DNA from 3 places in the Paenibacillus sp. N22P23 genome. Region 2 is predicted to be linked to each of the others. Evidence: riboswitches for the same ligand, from Rfam matches in the RefSeq annotation. Region 2 holds a riboswitch; each other region holds the start of a gene.
The links. A riboswitch is a leader RNA that binds a small molecule or an ion and turns the genes downstream of it on or off. The one in region 2 is predicted to bind cyclic di-GMP.
Positions count from the first base shown of each region.

Region 1: linked by a shared signal. The riboswitch ahead of AC506A_RS12285 (PilZ domain-containing protein) and the one ahead of AC506A_RS19560 (ATP-binding protein) in region 2 are both predicted to bind cyclic di-GMP.
Region 3: linked by a shared signal. The riboswitch ahead of AC506A_RS20435 (methyl-accepting chemotaxis protein) and the one ahead of AC506A_RS19560 (ATP-binding protein) in region 2 are both predicted to bind cyclic di-GMP.

Region 1 covers NZ_JBXENT010000002.1:330,529-335,767, reverse strand. Annotated here, with positions in the region: gene AC506A_RS12300 (histidine kinase N-terminal 7TM domain-containing diguanylate cyclase) at 1-744, shown strand, start outside; gene AC506A_RS12295 (GGDEF domain-containing protein) at 757-1,443, shown strand; gene AC506A_RS12290 (HD-GYP domain-containing protein) at 1,480-2,562, shown strand; cyclic di-GMP riboswitch class I at 2,594-2,697, shown strand; gene AC506A_RS12285 (PilZ domain-containing protein) at 2,825-3,538, shown strand; gene AC506A_RS12280 (O-antigen ligase family protein) at 3,692-5,239, shown strand, end outside.
Region 2 covers NZ_JBXENT010000004.1:323,497-328,735, reverse strand. Annotated here, with positions in the region: gene AC506A_RS19570 (AraC family transcriptional regulator) at 1-328, opposite strand, end outside; gene AC506A_RS19565 (Gfo/Idh/MocA family protein) at 493-1,572, shown strand; cyclic di-GMP riboswitch class I at 1,762-1,856, shown strand; gene AC506A_RS19560 (ATP-binding protein) at 1,944-3,713, shown strand; gene AC506A_RS19555 (bifunctional diguanylate cyclase/phosphodiesterase) at 3,703-5,239, shown strand, end outside.
Region 3 covers NZ_JBXENT010000005.1:24,142-29,380, forward strand. Annotated here, with positions in the region: gene AC506A_RS20425 (helix-turn-helix domain-containing protein) at 1-351, shown strand, start outside; gene AC506A_RS20430 (aldolase catalytic domain-containing protein) at 410-1,375, opposite strand; gene AC506A_RS20435 (methyl-accepting chemotaxis protein) at 1,482-3,017, opposite strand; cyclic di-GMP riboswitch class I at 3,092-3,181, opposite strand; gene fumC (class II fumarate hydratase) at 3,290-4,669, opposite strand; gene AC506A_RS20445 (acyl-CoA thioesterase) at 4,804-5,193, opposite strand.

The DNA.
Region 1 (5,239 bases), on a different contig from region 2:
ATTGAACACGACAACTCGCACAAACAGTATTTCTCCCTGCATGTTGGTCCGATCATTGTAAATGAAGGCAGGATCGGGAAAGTGATTACGTTTCAAGATATTTCCGAGCTTAAGTCTCTTATCTTCAAGTCGCAGGAGCAGTATTCTTCGGTGCAAGAGCGTAACCGTGCGCTAATCTATATGCAGGACGAGCTGTTTCAGGCGAATCGCAAGCTGGAACAACTGGCGATTACAGACAGTCTAACAGGCTGTTTCAATCGCAGGTTTCTGATGCAGCAGTTGGAGCACGAGGTACTGACGAACATCCGCTACAAGATTCCATTTGCACTCTTACTGTTTGATATCGATTTATTCAAGCTCGTAAACGATACGTATGGTCATGTGATCGGTGACGAAGTGATACGGAGAACGGCAGATGCCGCTCGCGGAGCACTTCGAAGAACAGATATATTGGCACGCTACGGCGGCGAAGAGTTTACGATTTATTTGCCTCATACGAACAGAGAGCAGGCAGAAATGCTGGCACAGCGAATCCGTGAGGTTGTTCAGAACAATGAGATTGCAATTGGTCGCGGGCGTTCTCCGGTATCGGTAACAATTAGCATGGGAATGCTTGTGGTAGAAGAGCAGTCCGATCTTCAGATTGAAGATGTCAAAGGTTATATCAAAGATTTGTTCTCGAAGGTAGATTCCGCCCTATACAGGGCCAAAGACAATGGTCGTAATCGGGTAGTTAATTTATAAGGAGGGCTGCGAATGTCGCGTAACGGACGTCTTACAGCATGTGTGGCATCATGTGGAGCAACACTAGCTGCAGCGGGTTTAAGCCTACTTGCAAGTAAGACACCTACGCCGCTCGCTGCTCTCATCGGTACCGCTGCTTTCGCAGCGGCAGCCTTGCCTATCGGTTATCTGCTTGGCCTCAAATACGATCGTTTGAAGGAAGCTTCCATACTGGACAGCTTAACAGGACTGTATAATCGCAGGTTCATCGAGACGAATTTCAAGAAGTTGGCGACGAAGGCCAAACGCCAACGGAAGAAAATGACGGTCATGATGCTGGATGTCAATGATTTCAAAGAAGTCAACGACCGTATGGGCCACAGCCAAGGTGATCATGCACTGTGGCTGATTGCAGGAACCCTTACGGAGTGCGCGAACTACGGCGAAATTATCGGCCGCTGGGGCGGCGATGAGTTTATCATTATTTGTCCCTATGCAGATGACAAAGGAATAGATCGATTCGTAAAGCTAATTCATGAACAGCTTTTTAGTATTTCATTGCGAACCGGATTACGCTTATCCGTATCGATTGGACATGCTTCGTTTCCAGAGAACGGTATGGAGCTTAGCCAGTTGTTGCAGGCTGCGGACAAACGGATGTACGCAGAGAAATATATCCGTAAGATGCCGTTGTCCGAACCGGCAGCGTTACAAGCTTAATCCGTGAGCAAGCGGTAAAGGCGGGAATAAACACCGATGAGAAAAGTTCACATCAACTCCGTTAAGCCGGGAGAAAAGTTAGCTCGCCCTATTATGCAGGAGAATGGGAACATATTGCTAGGCTCCGGTGTGGAGTTAAATCAACGATTTATCGACAGATTGGCTAGTTTAGGCATTGACATGCTTTTCATTGATGATCCCCTGACAGAGGGCTTAGAGCCAACTACGGCTATTCAAGACAGCACGCATAAAGCAGCATCGGATACCATTTACAAGACTATGAATTCGCTTATGGATCAGCCGGTTACGAAAGGGAGAACGATTGCCCCTGAGCTTGGCCGTACCTTCCGTAAAGTATTCGGCGATATTATGCAGGATCTCATTAGGCGTGAGGATGTTATGGTCAGTTTGACCAGCATCCATGTGGCGGACAGCTATTTGTTCCACCATTCCTTGAATGTCACGATACTGGCAGGCATAATGGGGTTAGCCAGAGGTTATAACCGCACGCAGCTTGAAGAGCTTGGCATGGGGGCGATGTTGTTCGATATCGGAATGACACGGCTGCCCAAAGAGATTCTAACCAAGACTACTGCATTAACGCCGAGTGAGCGGATCCTCATGGAGAAGCACACCGAGGAAGGTTTTAACATCATACGAGCGCAGCATGATATTAGTTTGCTATCGGCCCACTGCGCGCTGCAGCATCACGAGCGCTATGATGGTTCGGGCTATCCGCGCAAGCTTAAGCGGGAAGCCATTCATGAATACGCGCAAATCGTGGCTATTGCAGATGTATATGATGCGCTGACTTCTCCAAGGCCGCATCGAAAACGATATACACCATCGGATGCGATCGAGTTTTTGTTTGCTGCAGGAAACACCTATTTTGATTTAGAGTTAATCAAAATTTTCTGTAAGCATATTTCTATCTATCCGGTCTCAACAACGGTACTGCTCAGTTCAGGGCAAGTCGCCGTCGTTGCTATGAACGACCCACTCGCGGTTCATCGTCCAACGGTTCGGATTATCCGAGAGCCTGACGGAACGGCGCCTGCTGCAGCCTATCAGATCGACCTCAAAGACCAACATAAGCTAATGATCGTGAAAGAACTGTAGATAGGTTAGCATTCTGCTGACAACTGCATATCATCGATACTGGCAAACTTATCGAAAGGTAAGGACGCAAAGTTACAGGGTCTAATCGTCCGCTCTTCATCAAATAAGCGAACGAATGACAGCCTGACTGCCGAAATGAACACCCGAGCTGGCTCGGGGTTAATGAAGCGGCTCCAGTATTGCATGAGGAAGCGCTTTTTCTGTTTTTACGCCGTACCAAGGTTACGGGAGCGTTTCTACATATGTCAAGGGGGAATAGTAAATGTCAGGCATGAATGAACGAATGGGATCAAGTAAACCTACCTTTGCCATGAAAGCACTGCTGCACAGCCGAACGATGGTCGAGAAAGAAGGCTATGTTTCCACGGGTGTGCTCGCCCATGCAGAAGGTGAAATGATGGAGATCGAATTGACGGAGTTCAAAAACTTCGAGCTCGGTGACCCGGTTAGTTTGACTGTTTATTCACCTGTTGGCATCCACCGGCTGCAATCGACGATTATTGCGAAAGCGGAAGGCTCCATCGCTGTTATTTTCCCAGCCCGCTCATTAGCGGGACTTGAAGAGAAACGGGAATCGCCGCGTATTGAAATCGAGGAGAAGGGAACGATTTCGCGTACGTATTCGCAAGAGGTTGAGAGCTCCAAGGGAGAAAAAATGACCATTGAAGCTACAGACACCTACGATATAGCGCTAAGAAATATTAGCGATACCGGCATGGGGTTCTCCCTAATGAGTCCCCCGACACTCGCGAAAGGTGATACACTCATGGCGAGCTTATCACTTGGCTTTAAGCTGGATTGTAAGGTTGAAATTATTCGCAAGGAAGAAAGCAGCGAATGGAAGTTTTACGGTGCGCGTTTTCTGGATTTGGACGAGCAGCAGCAACGGGCGCTTCGAGCGTATTTGCTGCGCAAGCAAATTGAAGCCTATTTCAAGCTTAAGCAGGAGAAAGCAACGGCTAAGAAGGGGAGATAAACGCGAGTTCCGCGTTGCAAGTATAAGAAGGCGTTTGATCGGATGAAGGTGATCCGGCAGCGCCTTCTTTTTTATAGTCGACCTACAAATATGTTACAATTGGAAAAATAACACATGAAGTACGATGGGGTTCGGGCAAAAGGGGAAGTTGTTATGCGAAGTGGGCTGACAGGATTAGCCGCGCTTGTCGTGGCTGTTGTACTGGCGGGCTCGGGTTACCGGTATGGGATGTTCTTTGATACGATCTTCTATCGGTGGGAATGGATCATCATGGTCGTGTGCTTATTCGTAGTAGGAGCGGCTTTAGCTGCTCATTCTCGGATAGAGGAGAGGCGGCTAAGGGAAGTTATACCCCTGGCGTTCTATGGACTGCTTACGATTGCGCTGTTATACGGGATAGCGTTGTTCCAACGACCGGCTTCCACGCTTGGCAGCCTCGAGCAGGCTTTGCGATGGACGGCTTATGCGGCCTTTGCAATCTCATTGTACAGCTGGTTCTGTACTGGCACCGATACGGTGGTGCGGCAGCATCGTCGGATGTGGCTTTCTGCGGCGATTCAGAGCTCCGGTGCTTTTGTGCTGGCAGGTGCGATTTCGGGTTGGATGGGATGGATCGTTTTCCCCGAGATCATTATGACTACCGGCGATGTAAGGCTGTCCGCTGTTGGAGCTCGATTGTCCGGGTTCATGCAGTATCCGAATTTACTAGGTGCTGTAGCAGGAGCCTATTTGATGTTCGATTTGTTGTTGCTAATAAGAGCAAGAGCAGTAGGCGCATTTATGGGGGCTGCTGCGGCAGTAGTGCCTGTCGTGTTAGTCTTACTGCTGACTGAATCAAGAGGGGCTTGGCTCGTGACTGCGGTTGTATGGCTAGGCGGACTCCTGCTGCTGCAGAGCAAGGAGCGCATTGCATGGCTAATATATAGCGGCTGGGCTTTGATTGGCGGAGGAGCAGCGTATCGTGCTGTCGTTCATGCAGGCTTGCGAAGCGGTACAGCAGGAGCTGGCTCAGGCGATAAGGCTCTGATTGAGCATTATGGAGCGACAACACAGGAGGCCGTGCTTCTGCTTCTGATTTGTGCGGCTGCGCTTGCCGGATTTATTGGTTTGCGGCAGGTGCTGGCAAGAGGACGAGTGCAGCTGCTTAGCCGCATAGCTTGGGGCTGTTGGTTTGCTGGCTTGCTTGGTATGGTCATGCTGCTTCCGTCGGTTATTCAAGGACGCTTAAGCGGCGGGTATCAAACGGCTGGCGCACGCGGGTTATTTTATCAGGATGCCTGGCTGCTGATGAAGGAAGCGCCATTCTTCGGCCGTGGCGGTGACGCGTGGCGGATGTTGTTTACACAAGTGCAATCGGCCCCTTATGTGGGGAATGAAGTACATAGCGGTTATATTGAAATTGTGCTTGACCTTGGCATTGTCGGGCTGTTGATTTTTGGCGCGGTTATGTTTGGCTTGCTCCGGCGAGTTTGGCGATCGAATCCGAACGGCCTTCTCCCTATTAGTGTACTGCTGCTGCATGCGTTGGTGGACTTTGATATGTCCTTCGGCTATTATTGGCTCTTGCTGCTCAGCTGGGTGGTATACTACTCCGGTGAAAACGAGAGCACAGCGGAAGTCAGGCGCGCCATTGTTGCAGCGCCGACGCAACGCGTGCTGCGGACCGCGCTGCTTGTCGCGTCAGCGGCAGGTCTGATCGCC
Region 2 (5,239 bases):
TGGTCTCAGAGAAGAATCGCATATAGGGCATGGAGCTTTGGTCGATAAATTGCTCCAGATCAAACTGCAGAACGATATAATTCAGCGGGCTGCTCATGCTGCGATCACGATGAAGCTGCCTTGCACCGATCAGTGCGATGTCGCCCGTTTGTAGTTTTATGCATTCATCTTCAATATTTACATCGAGCTCACCAGTGATTACAAGCAGCAATTCGATTTCTCGATGATAATGCCAATTGATAAACAGATCGTTATTCCGCTGGGATTGAAACACTTTTATAGAGAGCAGCGGGTTCTCGTAAACGACCTTTTCATTGTAAAATTCCACGGTACCATCCCTTCAATAACAAAATCACATAAAACCAGACCTATATAGCGCCTATATTTTTGAGGACATGTTGTCTATACTGTAGTCAATGTGTGTCTCTCTATCTAGCTGACACCATACTACAAATTATATCATTTCGAGGCTCATGGAGGTAGAAATTTAAAATGTCAAAAGTACGTGTAGGCATTATTGGCTGCGGCGGTATCGCCAACGGTAAACATCTCCCAAGTTTGGCCCAAGTCAAAGACGCTGAAATCGTAGCTTTCTGCGATATCATTGTTGAGAAGGCTGAACAAGCAAAAGCGAAATACGGCACTGAAGAGGCAAAAGTATATTCTGACTATAAACAACTGCTTCAAGACGCGTCGATCGACGTTATCCACGTTTGTACGCCTAACGATTCCCATGCGGTTATCTCCATCGACGCATTGGAAGCTGGCAAGCACGTGCTTTGCGAGAAGCCAATGGCTAAAACAGCTGCTGACGCTCGCAAAATGCTTGAAGTTGCACAACGTACCGGCAAAAAACTCAGCATCGGTTACAACAACCGTTACCGTGCAGACAGCCGTTACCTGAAAGAAGCTTGCGATGCAGGCGAGCTTGGCGAAATTTACTTCGCTAAAGCACATGCAATCCGTCGTCGTGCTGTTCCGACATGGGGCGTATTCTTGGATGAAGAAAAACAAGGCGGCGGCCCGCTTATCGATATCGGTACTCACGCACTTGACCTTGTATTGTGGATGATGGATAACTACAAGCCGAAAGTAGTACTTGGCCGTGCTTATCACAAGCTGTCCCAAAACGAGAACTCTGCGAATGCTTGGGGCCCATGGGATCCAAAACAATTCACAGTTGAAGATTCCGCTTTCGCTATGATCACGATGGAGAACGGTGCAACTGTTATCCTCGAATCCAGCTGGGCGCTTAACTCGCTTGAAGTCGATGAGGCTAAAGTTTCCCTCAGCGGTACAAAAGCAGGCGCTGACATGAAAGACGGACTTCGCTTCAATGGCGAGCATAACAGCCGCCTGTATGTAAACAAAGTGGAACTGAACAGCGGCGGCGTTGCTTTCTATGAAGGCGCGAGCGAAACTGCAGAAGTTCTTGAAGCAAGCATGTGGATCGATGCTGTTAAGAATGACAAAGAAACATTCGTTAAACCAGAGCAAGCGCTTGTGGTTTCCGAAATTCTTGAAGCAATCTACGAGTCTTCCCGTACGGGTAAGGCTGTATACTTCGAATAGTAGTACAAACAATGAAGCCGGGGATGGCGTTGTCATCCTCGGCTTTTATTTTAATTAACGATATTACATATATTTTATTCGTTCGACAAAATAAGTCATTCTTCTCTGTTTTTCGCTATGTACAGTTGCGTAAAAATACCTATAATGAGAATTAAATCGAACAATTAGAATAATTTTACAACTTCATACCTAAGAAAAAGGCAAACCATATGGAAACGATGGGACGCAAAGCCGTGGCCTAAGGCATTACTCACCGTAATGCTAAGGTAGACAAGGCTGCCGAGTAGATGGAATCCATCCTATTCGGATGGTTTTTTTATTGTCATTTTCCATTCTGCGTGCTAAGTCAATAAAACCGGAGGAAGGTTGGCATGGCATCCATCGCACTCGTCGCCATATCTTTTGTACTCGTATTCAGCTCTTCCTTAATCCTCTTTCATCTTTATCGGCGAATGAATACAGCCCGTTACACGACTTTCTTCTGGCTCATGAGTGCTGCCTTTGTATTTGGCATCGGGGTTTGGGCCATGCATTTTGTGGCATTGCTGGCGTATCCTTTCCCGGTCAAGGTTATGTATCATTTCAATTATGTGTTTCTCTCCATGGGCATGCTGATCGTCTTGTCTACGCTCGCGCTTCTCTTGTTTGAACGTGCTGCGCAGCGACATCGGACAGGCTTGCTCATTCTAGGCAGTTTGGTTCAGACAGGCGGCATCGTAGCGATGCACTACATTGGGATGAAAGCCATTAAAGCTCATGCGACCCTCCACTATCAGTCATCCACAGGTTTCATTTCAATCGTCGTACTGGCCGTAGTGCTGTGTCTCATATTCACAAGTCAGCATCGATTCCACAAGCTAAGCCGTATGCGGCAGTTAGTCCACGCTTTACTACTTTCCGGAGCTGTTGAATTTCTTCATTATAGCAATATGCCCCTCATGCACGGCGCCACATCGCTGGGGTCAGGCGAATCTACGGCATTATCGCAAAATCAATTTTTACTCGCAATAAGCATCAGTTTAATCGTCTCCGTCATTTGTATGTATTCTGTAGTTATCATGATGATTGACAGCCGCTTGAAGCAAAGCGAAGAACGTCTGAAACGGATGAATGAAGCCTATTCGCACATCTTGGATTCCGTGGCAGAGGGGATCTACCGATTGGACGAGCGGGGGAAGGTCATCTTTTGGAATCAAGCCGCTGTAAATTTGACGGGGTTTGAGGCTTCTGAGGTACTCGGGCGAAAAGTTGTGCTGCGGGCCATAAGGACGGATGGCGAAGAATGGGATCCCATCGAGAAGGCTACTCGCTCAGGAAGTGCTGAATATGTTGCGGACGATCTGTTCCGCCGTAAGAATGGGTCGACGTTCCCGGTGGAATATCATATCACACCGATGCAAGGCAAAGGCGAGCAAGCCGGTGTCGTCATTAACTTTACCGATCTAACGCAGCGTAAAGAGCAAGAGGCGTTTCTTGTGGAATCAGAGAAGCTGTCGATGGCAGGTCAGCTTGCTGCAGGTATCGCACATGAGATTCGAAATCCGCTCACGGCGATTAAAGGATTTATGAAGCTGTTTCAAAATGGAAAGAGCAAAATGGAGTATGTCACGATCATTACTTCTGAGGTTGTTCGGATGGAAGGCATCATCAATGAGCTGCTTTTGCTGGCGAAGCCGCAAATCAGCCGGTTTCAAGCAATCAATCTGTGTGAGCTTCTCGCTGGCGTCTACACGCTGCTGGAGTCACAGGCCATTCTGAACAATGTCCGCATTGAGCTGCAATTCTCGAAGCCCGAGCTGCTCATCTATTGCGATGAGAGTCAAATCAAACAGGTATTCATCAATCTCATCAAGAATGCGATTGAAGCAACGGAAGGCGGCGAAATTCAACTTGCCGTTGAGCAAGTCGGCAAACAGATCATGACCACAATTGCTGACAATGGCTGCGGCATTCCTCAAGAGATGCTGGACCAAGTGGGCAGACCTTTCTTTACGACAAAAGAGCAGGGAACAGGCCTTGGACTTATGATCAGCAACAAAATCATTTCCAGTCATGGCGGGACGATTTCTATTGCCAGCAAGATGGGAGAGGGCACGACGTTTCAAGTAACACTCCCTGGGGGGTATCGAAATGGTGCATAATCATATTGAAGGTAGCTACAACTGGTTCTTGGTATGTCTCTCATTTATCATTGCGCTGTTTGCTTCGTATACGGCATTGAATTTAACCAGGCATGTTCTGTTGTCCGAGGGCTGGAAGAAGCGAGGATGGCTGTTCGGCGGAGCAGTTGTCATGGGTGTTGGGATTTGGTCGATGCATTTTATCGCGATGCTCGCTTTTCACCTTCCAACCGGTGTGACCTATGATTTTGTAACCGTTATCGTTTCAATTGGCGTTTCCATTGTCGGTGCTTTTATCGGCTTTGGCATTGCCAGCCATTCCGGCAGCGGCAAGCTGAGGTTGATCGTAGGCGGCACCATCATGGGACTTGCCATCACCGGCATGCATTACATAGGCATGTATGCGTTGACGGGACTGACGATTACCTATAACCCGTATATTTTCTCGCTTTCCGTCCTTATTGCCGTGATGACATCGATTGTCGCTTTGCTGTTCTCCTTCCGCAGAAATAATCATTATTGGCTGAGCGGCTTCATCATGGGTATTGCCGTTACGGGTATGCATTATACCGGCATGTCAGCGGCTAAGATGACGATGCCTGGGCATATGCTTGATCGTATGACGGATCCGCAGGCGATGGATTTTATTGAAATGGCGATCTACGTAGCATTTGGCACCATCGTGATTATGGCAGTCAGCTTAATCAGCTCGATGAATGTGGATAAGAAGCTGTCGGAGCAAATGTCGCTCAAGGGATCCATCATGGAGTCGGCGATCGATTGCCTTATTATGTTTGATCATCAAGGAGCCATTTTTGAAATTAATCCGGCAGCGGAGAATCTCTTCGGCTATCCCCGTAGTGAGGTGATCGGCAGATCAATTGAGGAACTGCTCATGCCGCAGCTGCCTCGAGACCAGTCATCGGTAAACTGGATGCTGTGCAGCGGCGATAAGACCGTGCTCGGAACCCGGGTCGAGACGATGCTGCCGCGAATGAATCAAAGCGAGTTTCCGGTGGAAATTATCGTTACGCGTATTCGCAAAGAAAAATACCCTGTCTTTACGATGTATTTGCGTGATTTAACGGAACGTCGACTCGTTGAAGAAGCGTTGCGTGAGAGTGAGGAGCGCTATAGGAAGCTGATCGATTTCTCCCCGGAGCCGATTCTGGTTCATCATCAAGGCGTCATTTCCTTCGTGAACGAAGCGGCGCTGCGTACGTTTGGTGCCGAGCAGGATGGGTTGATCGGGAGAGGCTTTCTGGAGCTGGTTCATTCCGAATGTCTTGCTTCTGCTTCGCAGTGGCTGGAGCACGTCCAAGCCGGGGCAGCCAAAGGTGATCCCATTGAGCTGAAGATGCACAAGCTGAACGGTACGATGATCGATATTGAAGCGAAATCGATCCTGGTTCATTTTGCCGGACAAGCCTTGATTCAAACGATTGCCTGGGATATTACGGATAAGAAACGTTACGAGAATACGATCAGGCAGCTGGCTTATTACGACATGCTGACAGGACTGCCGAACCGGAACTGGTTTAACCTTT
Region 3 (5,239 bases), on a different contig from region 2:
GCGTCTGCGTCAAGTGACGAGGATGCGCTCATTCGGAATGTTTGCGACTTTACGAGGCAGCATTACGCGAAGCCGCTGAGCTTGCAGCAGCTTAGCACCTTATGTAACCTTAGCCAAACGGCATTCACCACCAAATTCAAGCAGCATATTGGCATGACTTTTATCGAGTTCCGCAACCATATTCGCTTGCAAGCAGCGAAGAAGCTGCTGGAGACGACGTCCGGCAAAATCATGTCCATCGCGCTTGAGGTTGGCTTCGAGGATTTAAGCTTCTTTAATCGTATGTTCAAACGGCAATTTGGAATAACGCCTAGCGCATACCGAGCCGAGTATTGGCGACATTCTTCATAATAACAAAAACAAGCTCCCAGACCTCTTCGGCCTGGGAGCTTATCTATGATAGAAGAGCTTATTTGCTATGCAGTACTTCAGGCGTAGTCAGTTTATCGTAGAAATCAACCGACTTGTCCTTGTCATCGGAATTGCGAAGTGCCATTGCGGAACGAGGGTGCTCGTCCAACATACCTGTAATCATATAAGGAATAATATAGCCCCACTCTTCTTTTTCACGAAGCGTAATCATGTACTTCTCGATCATATCCAGCACCGGACGCACATTGTACTTCGTGTTCTTCAGATGAGCGACAAGCAGTTCAGTTGGGCAGTTGCCTGCAGCGCGGCCCATACCGTATACGGAAGCATCCAGGAACTCGACGCCTTTCTCAACGGAAACGAGCGTATTGGCGAATGCAAGCTGCATGTTGTTGTGCGTGTGTACGCCTAGGCGTTTGCTTGGCAGGTACTTCTGGAATTTGCTGACCAAGTAGTTGAAGTCATTCGGATCCAAGCTGCCATAGGAGTCAACCACGTATACGACGTCGACTACACTTGCTTCGATCAATTCGAATGCTTCTAACAATTGATTCTCCATTACATTGGAGAGCGCCATGATGTTCAATGTTGTTTCGTAGCCGCGGGAGTTGAATACGTTAACCAGCTCCAGCGCCTTCGGCACGTCTTGAATATAGCAAGCTACGCGGATCAGATCGAGCATGCTCTCTTCGCGTGGAAGAATATCGTTCTCATCTACCCGTCCGATATCGACAAGTGCAGAGAGCTTCGTATTCAGCTTCTGCGGGATGACTTTACGAAGGAAGTCGTCGTCCAGGAAACGCCATGGACCAGCATCTTCAGCGCCTTTCAACAGCTTCGGCGAGTTTTTGTACCCGATTTCCATATACTCGACGCCAGCTTCATTCAGCGAGTTGTACAGATGCTGAACGAACTCAACGCTGAAATCCCAGTTATTCACGAGTCCGCCGTCGCGGATCGTGCAGTCGACGATTTTACAATGACTTTTTTTCGAAGCATTCATAGCATTGTGTCTCCTTTTTAGCCAGATCTTGTCTTTTCTACTCATAATACTTGATATTGGCTATGAACGCAAAGTCATTTTTGTCAGAATTGCACTACTCTTCGGATTATAAGGCGCGGAAGGATTTCTTCGTGCTGATCATCGTTTGATCTAATTTATCGCTTAATTTCTCCAGCATGGACGCCAGCTCCGACGATCTGGAAATGAGTTGATGCTGCTCATTGGAGCTGCCCGTCACCATCTTGACGCTGCCCGTTAATTCGGCGGACATTCGGGAGATTTCCTCAATATTGACGCTAAACTGTTGCGTGCTTGCCGACATTTGCTGGGAGGCGCCGGAAATATAATGAATTTGCTCTGCGACGGTTTTAATGGATCTCATAATACGTTCGAATGCGGCTCCCGCATCACAGACGGCTTGGTTTCCCGAAGCTACTTCGTCAATGACTTGATCCATCGATTGAATAGAAGCACGGTTATTCGCCTGAATGTCTTGGACGAGCTCAGCAATTCGCTGGGCCGAAGCGGTGGTTTGTTCAGATAGCTTGCGAACCTCATTCGATACGACCGTGAACCCTCTGCCATGCTCGCCAGCCCGCGCCGCTTCGATTGCCGCATTCAGTGCCAGCAGACTGGTTTGGGATGCGATGTCCGTAATGATGCTTGTTATATCATCTATTTCTTGCGATCGCTGACCAAGCAGCTTCACTTTGGTTGCGGATTCTTGAACGGCATTGCTCGTCGATGTCATCTGCCTGACGGCCTTCTGAATGGCATCATTCCCGTTATCGGCCTCTGTAGCGACCTCACTCGAGAAAGTAGACACCGTAGCTGACGTTTCGGCAATCGTATGAATATCTCGGATCATCTCTCCGATCACTTTCTTACCTGTTTGTGCCCCATGCTCCTGCAAGTTCACCGTTGCATCCACCTGCTGCATCGCTTGTACGATATCTCCTGCCAGAAGATTGAGTGTGGCCGCGTTGCAGCTAAGCTCCTTGGAATTCATGAGCACCTGGTCCGATGTTTCCGTCACGTTCTCGATAATTTGTTTGACCGCTGCTTGAATTTTCTGCTGTTGGGCCGATTCCAGTGCGTTGATGAACGCTCTGCGCGTCACAATTTGATAGGTAACGGCGCCGATAAACAAGATGACAAACACGATGTGAATGGAGACCATGGCCAGCGAGTAATCACTGGTGCCGTAGACGAGCTCAGGGAAAGACAAGAATCCGAGTACATGCTGAAGTGCGAAGATGACGGTGCTGATGAGAAGCATGGCAATGAGGTCGTAGTACAAAATGATGGCGAGTACCATAAAGATGGAGAAGTGGTATTCCACCATGCCGTTACCGCCTGCGATGATGGATATACTGCTGAAGGTGAGCGACAGCGTCATGAGAAGCGGAACGGTCTGCTGATCCTCTTGTAAACGCATGCAAAATCCGGCAAGCAATAAGAAAATAATAGGTAGTGCGAAGAAGGTTTGATTAAGGAAGGCCAGAAGCATAGAACCATTCAGATCTGGTTGATGATCATGGTGCATGGAAAAACCGAGCCAATCGAATGCGTGTACCAGAAGCGATAGAAGTACAATAATTGCAGAAATGAAAAGCATGACACGGTTTTTCTCCCTAAGCATACAACAAGCCTACCTCCTAATATTTGTATACATATAAAAAGAGTCCACCCGTGTTAAGGATGGACTCCTTTTCACTCGGTAACCTGTCCACCATGGCATCTGTTTCGATGCTTTAGGCCTAGGCTTTGCGTCCCAACATTTCCATTGGTTTGCCTTTGTCATATGAATAAGTAGTTGGATTACTATTGTTTTAATTAGGTTAACATGGTTAATTATAGGAGAGAAAAGCACTACTTGTACATAGCGTATTTTGTAATGTTTTGTCGAATTTGTCAGATCATCTCTTCCGCTTTCACGACTTCATCGAACTTGGCAGCTGTTATAAGCCCGCTGCGGATTGCAGCCTCGCGCAGTGTAAGTCCTTCCTTATGAGCAGACTTCGCAATGGCTGCCGCATTCTCATAGCCGATATGAGGATTAAGCGCCGTTACGAGCATCAGCGACTCGTTTAGATGCCGGGCAATGGCTTCCCGATTCGGCTCAATGCCAACCGCACAGTGCTCATCAAAGGAGCGGATCGCATCACTGAGAATTCGGGTCGACTGCAGGAAGTTGTGAATGATGACAGGCTTAAACACATTCAGCTCGAAGTTTCCCTGACTGGCCGCGAAGCCGATTGCCGCGTCATTGCCCATGATCTGACAGACGACCATGGTCAGCGCCTCACACTGCGTCGGATTGACCTTCCCCGGCATGATGGAGCTGCCCGGCTCGTTCTCCGGAATACGAATTTCGCCAATGCCGCAGCGTGGGCCGCTTGCGAGCCAGCGAACGTCGTTTGCGATCTTCATTAAATCCGCGGCGAGCGCTTTAATCGCGCCATGAACGAAGACAATCTCGTCATGGCTCGTCAGCGCGTGGAATTTATTCGGCGCACTTATGAAGTTCTTGCCTGTGAGGCGGCTGATCTCCGCCGAGACTTTCTCACTAAAGCCTGGCGGGGCATTCAGGCCTGTTCCCACGGCAGTTCCACCGATCGCAAGCTCACGCAGCTCCTCCCGGCTTGTTCGAATATTCCGCTCCCCTTTCTCCAGCATCCGAACCCAGCCGCTGATCTCTTGGCCAAGTGTAAGCGGTGTGGCATCCTGCAGATGGGTGCGGCCGATTTTGATGACATCCATGAAGCTTGCACTCTTCTGCTCCAATGTGGATTTTAGCTGCGTAATAGCCGGCAGGACGAGGTCTTCTACCGCAATCAGCGCAGCGATATGCATAGCGGTTGGGAAGGTATCGTTAGAGCTCTGCGAGCGGTTGACGTCATCGTTGGGATGAACGGCTGCCGCATGCCCCTTCTCCTCCAGCAATTGTGCCGAGCGTCTTGCGATCACTTCATTGACGTTCATATTGGACTGCGTGCCGCTCCCTGTCTGCCATACGGCAAGCGGAAACTCATCCTGCCACGTCCCCGCAATCACTTCATCCGCTGCAGCTGCAATAGCTTCAGATTTTTGGGCATCCAGCTTACCCAAGCTTCCGTTCACGGTTGCTGCCGCTTTCTTCAGATAAGCAAAAGCGGTTATTAACTCGCGCGGCATCTTCTCCGTCCCGATCCGAAAATTGTGCAGACTTCGCTCGGTTTGCGCTCCCCACAGCCGGTGCGCTTCAACCTGTATCTCACCCATGGAATCCTTCTCAATGCGAAAATCGTTCATCGCGACTACCTCCTCATGCGAATTGGTTCGGCTTACTCTCTATATAACCTATGAAAGAGGCGATGCATCTACGAGCATGCATCGCCTCTTTCCCATGATTGCCTATTTGCTATCTCGTAATACGGCTTCTACAGCTAAAACTGACTTCTCAGCTCCGGCGGCAGCTCCCGGCTCTTGCGCGTGTTCGAATCCATCGTCACGCATGTAACGGCTGCATCCCCGCACAGTTCGCCTTTCTCATTCACGATCTCCTGTTTGAGTACATAGCTGCTCCGCCCAGCCCGCTCCGGCGTTGTCGTAACCGTCAACCGATCGCCTTGCCTGCATTCCTTACGATAGTTGATATTGATATTAACCGTCACCGTTTGAACACCCATGGCGAGTAACACATCATAGTGCAAGCCTGCCTGCTCATACCACGCTTCCCGTCCCCATTCGAGGTATTCCAAATACTTGGCATTATTGACATGCCCGTTCACATCGATCTCCGTCGAACGGACAATTAGCTCCAGTTTCGCTTGCATCGATCCTCACGCTCCTCCATTATCTCAGCTGCCTCTTACATAACCA